DNA from 3 places in the Bacillus sp. UNC322MFChir4.1 genome. Region 3 is predicted to be linked to each of the others. Evidence: predicted binding sites of a transcription regulator. Region 3 holds the regulator's gene; each other region holds the start of a gene.
What was found. Region 3 encodes LexA, which represses DNA repair genes until DNA is damaged. Its sites were predicted from a motif close to CGAACATATGTTCG; they were not measured.

Region 1 (3,244 bases), on a different contig from region 3:
CAGATTAATATCCATAACTTATGTTCACCTATTTCTATCTAAATCGATTTATTACGTACATAATAAAAGATAATACAATACTTATCACAATACACGTAATGACGGGAAAATAAAAGGTAACATTCCCCTTTTTCACAAAAATATCGCCTGGAAGCCTACCTATAAAGTGAAACTTCCATTAGTGGGGGAGTTTTTCATCCCCCACTGATGGTTAGTTGAACCAATCGGGCTTTTACGGGCAGTTATCCCCCACCTATCTTCTTCGATTCTCTCTCAATCTTGAGGTGGGGGTCTTACTGCCCGTTAATGCGGGATAAACTTCCAAGCTAATCCAACAACAACGAGAAGAATACCGTCTGTAATGAGCAGCTTTGGCATATCTGTCATGCCCCTGGCATCTCCAAACCAAAATGTTCGTATACGAGCGGTGTAACAATGCGCCCTCTTGGCGTTCTTTGTAAGAAGCCAATTTGTAGTAAATACGGTTCATACACATCTTCAATAGTGTGTGATTCTTCCCCTATTGTTGCAGAAACCGTCTCTAATCCAACTGGGCCGCCGCGGAATTTTTCAATAATACCTAGTAACAACTTATGGTCAATATGATCAAGTCCAAGCTTATCTACTTGTAGTAGTTCGAGGGCCATTTGCGTAATTTCTATCGTAATCGTCCCATCGCCTCGAACTTGCGCAAAATCACGTACACGGCGCAATAAACGGTTCGCAATACGAGGCGTACCTCGTGCACGCCTTGCAATTTCTAAAGCAGCTAAGGAGTCGATTTCAACTTCAAACACTTCTGCAGTACGACTTACAATCGCTGATAACTGATCAACTGTGTAATATTCTAAACGAGACAATACACCGAAGCGATCTCGAAGTGGTGCGGATAACGCTCCGGCACGTGTTGTTGCCCCAATTAACGTAAACGGTGGTAAATCAAGCCGAACTGAACGTGCTGACGGGCCCTTTCCAATCACTATATCGAGACAAAAATCTTCCATCGCTGGATACAATACTTCTTCAATTGAACGATGTAAACGGTGAATTTCATCAATGAATAAAACGTCACCTGGTTGAAGCGCCGTTAAAACAGCTGCTAAATCACCTGGTCGCTCAATTGCCGGTCCTGACGTCGTACGAATATTCACACCCATTTCATTCGCAATAATGTTTGCTAATGTCGTTTTCCCAAGCCCTGGTGGACCATATAATAATACGTGATCTAATGTTTCCTCACGCATTTTCGCCGCTTCAATAAATACTTCTAAATTATGCTTTGCTTTATCTTGGCCAATATATTGGCGGAGCGTTTGTGGTCTTAACGAATATTCTAAATCCGCATCTTCATACGCGGATTCTCCTGAAACGAGACGTTCATCCATTCTACTCACCTCTTACCGTTTAGTAAAAGACTAAGTGCCTTTTTAATATATTGATCCGTCGTAAGTGATTCTTTTAATAGTTCTGGCACGACGCGAGATACTTCTCGCTCTGCATACCCAAGCGCTCTAAGTGCTTCCAACGCTTCATCAAGCTCGGCCGATGTTCCTTTTTTCTCATCGAAACGATTTGCATCTGAAAATAAGTCGACAAAGGCATCAGGCACAACATCTGCCAATTTCCCCTTTAAATCCAAAATCATTTGACGAGCTGTTTTCTTTCCGACACCCGGGAACTTCACTAAGAATTTTTCATCCTCATGCTCAATCGCTTGTACAACCTGCCCCGTTTGACCTGAAGCTAAAATCGCAAGCGCTCCCTTCGGTCCAATCCCCGATACACCTAAAAGCTTCGTAAATAGTAAACGCTCTTCACGCGTTTTAAATCCGTAAAGGGCCAATATATCTTCTCTTACATAATGATATGTATATACACGAAGTTCTTGTTTACTTCTTTGAAATACATACGGATTTGGCGTAAAAATTTGATAACCAATCCCGTTATGATCAAGAACGATATACTCCGGTCCTACATATTCCACATAACCTGTAATATATTCAAACAAAACTGTATCTCTCCCTCTCAAATCATGTATTCCATTTTAACATAAATAACGATAGAAATGCGAGATTCCCCCAACAAACGTTCTCTATTACATTTTTCCACTTTTTATCATTGACATGATTATAAAGGAGAATTATCATTACACTAGTGATAATGATTATCAATATTATTTACAAGGAGATCCATTCAAATGAAACGCAATCTATCTATCATCTTTGCACTTATGCTTCTCGCGCTTACAATCGTTGGTTGTTCTTCAAAGAAAGACGAAGCACAATCAAAAGAACAACCAAAAACAAAAGTTGTTAAACACACAAAGGGAGAAGTTGAGATTCCAACTGAGCCGAAGCGAATTGTTGATTTATCTGGTTCAACAGAAGAATTATTACTTCTTGGTCATAAACCAATTGGTACAGCGAATACGTATAAAAATAAAATTCAAGCTCACTTGCAAAATCAATTAAAAGATGTAAAACCAGTTGGCTGGTACTGGGCGCCAAACGCTGATTTAGAAGCAATCGCCGCTTTAAAACCTGATATGATTATTTTAAACAACCGTCAACTAAAAATTTACGATCAAGTCGCAAAAATTGCACCGACTGTTGTGTTAGAAACAAACTTAGAAAAATGGCGCGATAAATTTATTGAAGTAGGCAAACTATTTGGCGAAGAGAAAAAAGCAGAAAAATGGCTTGCAAACTACGACCAAAAAGCTGCTTCACTTTCAATGAAAATTAAAGAAAAAACAAAAGATGAAAACTTTATGTTCCTTGCTGTTACACCGCAAAACTTCCGTGTATATGGGAACTTTGGATACGGAGACATTTTATTTAACGACTTAAAATTACCTGCAACAAAAGGCACAGATTTAAATCAAACAATGGCACAAGTTTCATTAGAAGGTCTTGTTGCCTTCCAACCAGATCACATGTTTATCGTAAACTTTGGCGGCGAAGCTGATAAAGTTTACGAAGACTACAAAAACAGTTCCATTTGGAAAAATACTAAAGCTGTAAAAGACAATTATGTTTACGAAGTAAGCAATGAAGTATTTAACACAAAAGCATTTAACCCAATTGGAAGAGATATGATAATCGATGAAATCGCAAAAATGATTTTAGAAAAACAAAAATAAGAAACAAGCCGTAGCTATTTGAAGCTACGGCTGTTTCCATTTCTCATCGTATATTGCTCCATATCTTTCATCACTTTCACAAACCGCTCTTTCGACTTCACC
Region 2 (3,244 bases), on a different contig from region 3:
TTTGAAGCTGGGCGAGAGCAAGTTGGGAAAAAGGGAATTGTTCGAGACCGTAAAGTGCATGAAGCGGTGATAGAAATGATTGTCGATTTTGCGCTGGCTGAAGGTTACGATGTTCAAAACTTAACATTTTCTCCAATTACAGGTGGAGATGGAAACATTGAATTTTTAATACATTTAAAATGGCATGGTGAGCGTGAACAAGGAGAAAATCAATCACCTGTTCAAGCGGAGGAAGTTGTGACAGAAGCTCACGAAGCCCTAAAGAAAAAAGGAAAAGAGGAATAACAATTGTTGTTCCTCTTTTTACACATATAGAAAGTTAGAATTGTATAACGATTGTAAAAACAATTATGTACAAGTAGCCGATTATACGTTAACATAAATAAGTGAAGTATAACAATGGTAAAACTACGGTAAGAGATAGTGCGAGGTGCAAAAATATGAATAAAGGGCAGCGCCATATTAAAATTCGAGAAATTATTGCAAATAAAGAAATTGAAACACAAGACGAACTAGTGGATATTTTACGTAATGAAGGTTTTAATGTAACACAAGCAACGGTATCACGAGATATTAAAGAATTACATTTAGTAAAGGTACCACTTCATGATGGACGGTATAAATATAGCTTACCGGCCGATCAGCGTTTTAATCCACTTCAAAAACTAAAACGCAATCTTGTTGATTCGTTTGTTAAATTAGATACAGCTGGTCATATGCTTGTGTTAAAGACATTGCCAGGTAATGCGCATGCTCTCGGTGCGCTGATTGATCATTTAGAATGGGATGAAATTATTGGCACAATTTGCGGTGATGATACGTGTTTAATTATTTGCCGTACACCTGAAGATACAGGGGTTGTATCGAATCGCTTTTTAAATATGCTGTAACAAAAAGAATCTTGTCTACTTTATTACTCAAAAGAGTAAAAAGTAGGCAAGATATTTTTGTTATGGAGAAAGAGAAAAACTTATCAATACAAGTTGAAAAAATGGACATAAAAAACTCTTTCTTTTAGGGGAGACGGAGCGAGTCTGGCCATGCATAGAAACTGTCAGGGCCTTTTTCTGCCACGCACGGCGGTAAAACCAAGAGGGAAAACGAGAGCATATCATATTTTGTTCCGTATAACCGTAATGTATAGGTTGAACAACCGAAATGGATTTATAGAGTATGTGAAAATATACTTTTCTACATGGGAATATCATTATTGATACATTGACCATAAAAACAAATGTTTGGTACAATGAAGCAGGTTACATAACATATTCTTCATCAAAAAGAAGTAATAGAAGAATGAATGTGTGAATAGTTTAAGCCTCCCATGCGGAGTGTGAATGAAATAACGAGGTGAATGAGGCATTGTTATCGGAATTATCGATTAGAAACTTTGCTATTATAGAATCATTAAACATTTCTTTTCAAAAAGGGCTCACGGTTTTAAGTGGTGAAACGGGCGCAGGGAAATCCATCATTATTGATGCGATTAGTCTTCTGGTTGGGGGACGTGGTTCAGCGGAATTTGTCCGTTATGGGACAGATAAAGCTGAAATTGAAGGTTTGTTTTATATTGAAGATGAACAGCATCCTTGTGTTATGAAAGCAGAAGAACTTGATATTGAAATTGAAGATGGCATGATCATTTTAAAGCGGGATATCTCTGTGAATGGAAAAAGTGTATGCCGTGTCAATGGAAAGCTTGTTACATTAAGTACGTTAAAGGAAATTGGAAAAACGCTTGTCGATATTCATGGACAGCATGAAACGCAAGATTTGATGAATGAAGACCGCCATTTATTTATGCTTGATCATTTTGAGGGAGATCATATTTTAGTTCAGCTAGAAAAGTATCAAAGTATGTATAGGGAATATGAGCAATTAAAAAAGCAATTGCAATCTTTAACAGAGAATGAGCAACAAATGGCACATCGTCTAGATTTAATTCAATTTCAACATGAAGAGATTCGAAATGCGGATTTAAAAATAGATGAGGAACAAAATTTATTAGAAGAACGATTGAAGATTTCGAACTTCGAAAAGATTTATAAAGCATTGGGTGATTCGTATCGTGCTTTAACGGAAGACAGTTCTGGTTTAGATCATGTTCGAAATGCAATGAATCAAATGGAGAACATTACGGATTTGGATACTGCATATCAAGAAAGCTATGATGCGATCGCAAATAGTTATTATTTATTGGAAGAAGTAGCGTATCAGCTCCGCGAAAAGTTAGATATGATGGAATACGATCCAAATCGTTTAGATGAAATTGAAACACGTTTAAATGAAATTCGTATGTTAAAGCGTAAATATGGAAATACTGTAGAAGAGATTTTAGCGTATGCAGATGAAATTGAAAAAGAGATATTTACGATTGAAAATAAAGATGTACACATTGAAACGACGAAAAAGAAACTAAAGGAAATCGAACAGCTTATAGTGAAAGAGGCGATTATCTTAAGTGACATGCGTCATGATCTTGCGAATCGATTAACAACGGCTATTCATCAAGAGTTGAAAGAGCTGTACATGGAAAAAACAAAATTCGAAGTGATGATAAAGAAAAAAGAAGGAACAATTGACGATCCGCTAGTTGAGGGAGCTCCTGTCAAAATGACACAAGATGGGTATGATAATGTAGAATTTTATATTTCCACGAATCCAGGGGAACCGTTAAAGCCGCTTTCTAAAGTTGCTTCAGGAGGGGAATTATCCCGTATTATATTGGCGTTAAAGAGTATTTTCTCTAAACATCAAGGAGTTGCCTCTGTTATTTTCGATGAGGTAGACACTGGGGTAAGTGGACGTGTTGCGCAGGCGATTGCTGAAAAGATTTATCGCGTTTCTGTCAATTCGCAAGTGCTATGTATTACGCATTTACCGCAAGTTGCGTCCATGGCAGATTCTCATTTATTTATTCGTAAACAAATTGCGAATGAACGCACGGTTACATCTGTTGCTGTACTTAGTCAAGATGATAAAGTAACAGAAATTGCTCGTATGATATCTGGTGTGGAAATTACTGACTTAACGACGGAGCATGCTAGAGAGTTGCTCTCGCAGGCACATCGTTTTAAACAAGCAGCAGAAGCTATCCAGTAATGGATAGCTTTTTTATTAACAGCATGGATTTCTTAATTCTTCCGGTTATAAAGAGAGGGTGGCAAGGAGACATTAAATAATGAAGCCGCTTGGCTGAATGTGGGTTAGGAGCGAGGAGAGTGAAAAGATTGAAATTAGAGCA
Region 3 (3,244 bases):
AATACGCTAATTGGAATTTAAAAGTAATTAAAGGAGAGTAGATAAGATGAGGAAAGTTGTATTGGTTGCGTTTGTTTGTATTGCGATTGGGGGAATCGGTTTATTTATTACAAGCTCAGCCTTTTTTATTAAAGTTGCGAATGGAGCGGTAGAAACAAAGAAATTGGAACAGAAACAATTTAAAAATGAGCAAATTAAAAATATTCATGTTGACACAGATGTTGGAGATGTTGTCATTGAAAAAGGTGAGACTGATTTGTTTGAGGTTCGATATAGCAGTGATCAGGAAAAGCGAAAATTAGATGTAAATGAGAACGGTGAAATGCTGCAAGTGGAAGTGAAAATGAAAAAGAAACATATATTTGATTTTTCGTTTTTCTCATTTGATTTGAAAGACGATACCCTTACAATTATTGTGCCTGAACGTGTATATAATAAAATTGAAGCAGAGACAGCAGCGGGAACGATTCGTGTAGAAAATATTCAAAGTGGAAATATATCTGCGCATTCAGCAGCTGGTGATGTGAAAATGAAGGAAATAAAAGCGCAAAATGTAAAAGTGTCATCTAGTGCGGGAGATATTGTTCTTCATAAAGTAGAAGGAAAAGTGCGTGCAGATTCGGCAGCAGGAAGTGTAGAGATAGTGCAGCATAATCCAGAGTATAGTGTTGAGGCGGATTCGGCAGCGGGAGATGTCAATATTAAGCTGAAGGAAATGCCGAAAGATGCTGTTGTGAAAGGCTCCGCTAATGTCGGAGAGGTACAGATTTTTGGAAAAGAAAATAAAGAAATAACTTTAGGTAACGGAAAGGTGCAGATTAAAGGGAAAACATCAGCGGGCTCTATAAAAATCGAGGTGGATTAAAAAACAGACCAAATTTGGTCTGTTTTTTAATGTAAATGACGATATACACCAATTACTTTTCCGATAACAGAAACGTTATCTAAAATAATAGGTTCTAAAGAAGAGTTTTCTGGCTGTAAGCGGAAATAATCTTTTTCTTTGTAAAAACGTTTTACCGTAGCTTCATTATCGTCTGTTAAAGCTACAACGATTTCACCATTGTATGCAGATTGCTGCTGGCGAACAACAACTAAGTCTCCATCGAAAATTCCTGCTTCAATCATACTGTCTCCAGAAATGCGTAACATAAATACTTGATCTGAACCCGAAACGAGATTCGCTGGAAGTGGAAAATGTTCTTCTACACTTTCAACTGCTGTAATTGGTAAACCAGCTGTAACTTTTCCGACAATCGGTACGTGAACGACTGGTTGCGTATCTGTTTGAGTAGTGTCGTCTCCTAAAATTTCAATTGCTCTCGGTTTTGTTGGATCGCGTCGAATGTATCCTTTTTCCTCTAAGCGAGATAAATGTCCGTGCACAGTAGAGCTAGAAGCAAGGCCGACTGCTTGACCGATTTCGCGTACGGAAGGTGGATAACCTTTTTCTTGTACTTTTTGTTTAATAAAGTCAAGAATATCTTGTTGCCGTTTCGTTAACTTCTCCATATTTTTCACACCTCGTTTTCTATAAATTTTCTTATTTTTATTATAACATGCAAGAAACCATTCTACAAACGTAAGTTCGAACGAAAGCTGGATTTGTGATACACTAAGATGTAAAAAATGAGATAGAGAAGAGGGTTGAAATGAATGCGATTATTTATGCACGTGTGAGCACGACGAAAGAAGCACAGGAAACATCATTAGTACGCCAAAAAGATGAATTATTGCATTTAGCTAAGCAGTATCAAATGAATGTCGTAAGAGTAGTAGAAGAGAAAGCGAGCGGATATAGCATAGAACGGGATGGGATTTTGGAAGTGTTAGATACCATTCGTGATGAACATGTTGATGTGCTCCTTATTCAAGATGAAACGCGTCTCGGAAGAGGGAACGCGAAAATTGCCTTAATGCATTGTTTGAATAAAGAAGAGGTAAAAGTATATACACATGCACATAATGGCGAATTACAGCTTTCTGATTCAGATTCAATGGTTCTTGATATTATTGGTATAGTAGAGGAATATCAGAGAAAGATTCATAATTTAAAGATTAAACGAGGAATGAAGAGAGCTGTAGAAAATGGATTTCGTCCCGAAAAAAACTTAAAGAATCGACATTTAAGCACAGGGCGTGAGAAAAAAGAAGTACCTATTGAAGAGATTGTTCGTCTGCGCCGCAATGAGTTAACATTTGAAGAAATTGCAGCAACGCTCCGTGGTTTTGGTCATGATGTATCAAAAGCAACGGTCCATCGCCGTTATGTGGAGTATACGAAGCAATCGCTTGATAAACAAGGGTAACTATTGTATGATAATAATCAGTTTGTAGTAGAAAGGGGATTCGAGATGCTAAGTCACGAACTCATTGAACGCATTAATTTCTTAGCGAAAAAAGCTAAAGCAGAAGGTTTAACAGAAGAAGAGCAACGTGAGCGTCAATCGCTCCGTGAACAATATTTAAAAGGTTTTCGTCAAAATATGTTAAACGAATTGAAATCAATTAAAGTTGTTAACGAAGAAGGTAAAGACATTACGCCGAAGAAGTTAAAAGAATTAAAAATACAAAATAATGCAAAATTAAATTAAAAGATGGGCGCAGCCCATCTTTTTTTAGTTTGATAGGAAAATTTGTTAGGTGACAACTTTCCAATTATGATTCGTTGTCGCTTCGATTGTTTTTCGTTCTAATATGTAATTTGCAATGAGCTCAGACATATCAATTGGTATATCTTTTATAATGGGCTTATTTTGATACATAGCATAATTTCCGCCACCGCTTGCCCGATAATTGTTCATGACAACTTCATACTCTTGATGCAAGTGAATAGAAGACCCCTCATATTGGAGGGAAACGACTCTTTCCCCTACTGGTTTTGAAATGTTTAATATGTATGAAATGCCTTCCCACATATCGTAATTATAATGCTGCGGTTTTGGTTCTATATATGCAGGGTTTACAATGATATTTCCATCTGTATCTAACGAGAAATATTCAGCAGTTAACTCAAGTGCCTCTTTTATATCTTTTCCTGTAACACGAACAACTTTTAATGTATTTGGATAAATATAATTCGAAACAATATCTCTCATTGTAATCTGGTTTGGAAAGCCGGAAGATTCGTTATGAAACAGACTTGTACATGAAATATCTACTCCGGATACATCCATCTGTACTTTATTTATAAATTCGATAAAGGCGCAATCTTGTAAGCGAGTTTGCATCGCATCGTGAATCA

Region 1: a site for LexA is predicted at 2,079-2,092, ahead of ruvA (Holliday junction DNA helicase RuvA). Genes of this name have one in related genera too.
Region 2: a site for LexA is predicted at 1,228-1,241, ahead of recN (DNA repair protein RecN). Genes of this name have one in related genera too.

What each region holds. Positions count from the first base shown of each region.
Region 1 is NZ_JQKQ01000043.1:3,040-6,283, reverse strand. Features, by position in the region: gene queA (tRNA preQ1(34) S-adenosylmethionine ribosyltransferase-isomerase QueA) at 1-15, opposite strand, end outside; partial or broken gene BR72_RS25695 (DUF2905 domain-containing protein) at 35-166, opposite strand; gene ruvB (Holliday junction branch migration DNA helicase RuvB) at 384-1,385, opposite strand; gene ruvA (Holliday junction DNA helicase RuvA) at 1,391-2,008, opposite strand; gene BR72_RS15365 (iron-hydroxamate ABC transporter substrate-binding protein) at 2,198-3,142, shown strand; gene BR72_RS15360 (BofC C-terminal domain-containing protein) at 3,157-3,244, opposite strand, start outside.
Region 2 is NZ_JQKQ01000001.1:411,578-414,821, reverse strand. Features, by position in the region: gene BR72_RS02060 (TlyA family RNA methyltransferase) at 1-285, shown strand, start outside; gene argR (arginine repressor ArgR) at 441-890, shown strand; gene recN (DNA repair protein RecN) at 1,363-3,102, shown strand; gene spoIVB (SpoIVB peptidase) at 3,222-3,244, shown strand, end outside.
Region 3 is NZ_KN050811.1:225,935-229,178, forward strand. Features, by position in the region: gene BR72_RS21790 (HAAS signaling domain-containing protein) at 1-41, shown strand, start outside; gene BR72_RS21795 (DUF4097 family beta strand repeat-containing protein) at 47-865, shown strand; gene lexA (transcriptional repressor LexA) at 892-1,512, opposite strand; gene BR72_RS21805 (YneB family resolvase-like protein) at 1,653-2,309, shown strand; gene BR72_RS21810 (DUF896 domain-containing protein) at 2,355-2,594, shown strand; gene BR72_RS21815 (bifunctional metallophosphatase/5'-nucleotidase) at 2,640-3,244, opposite strand, start outside.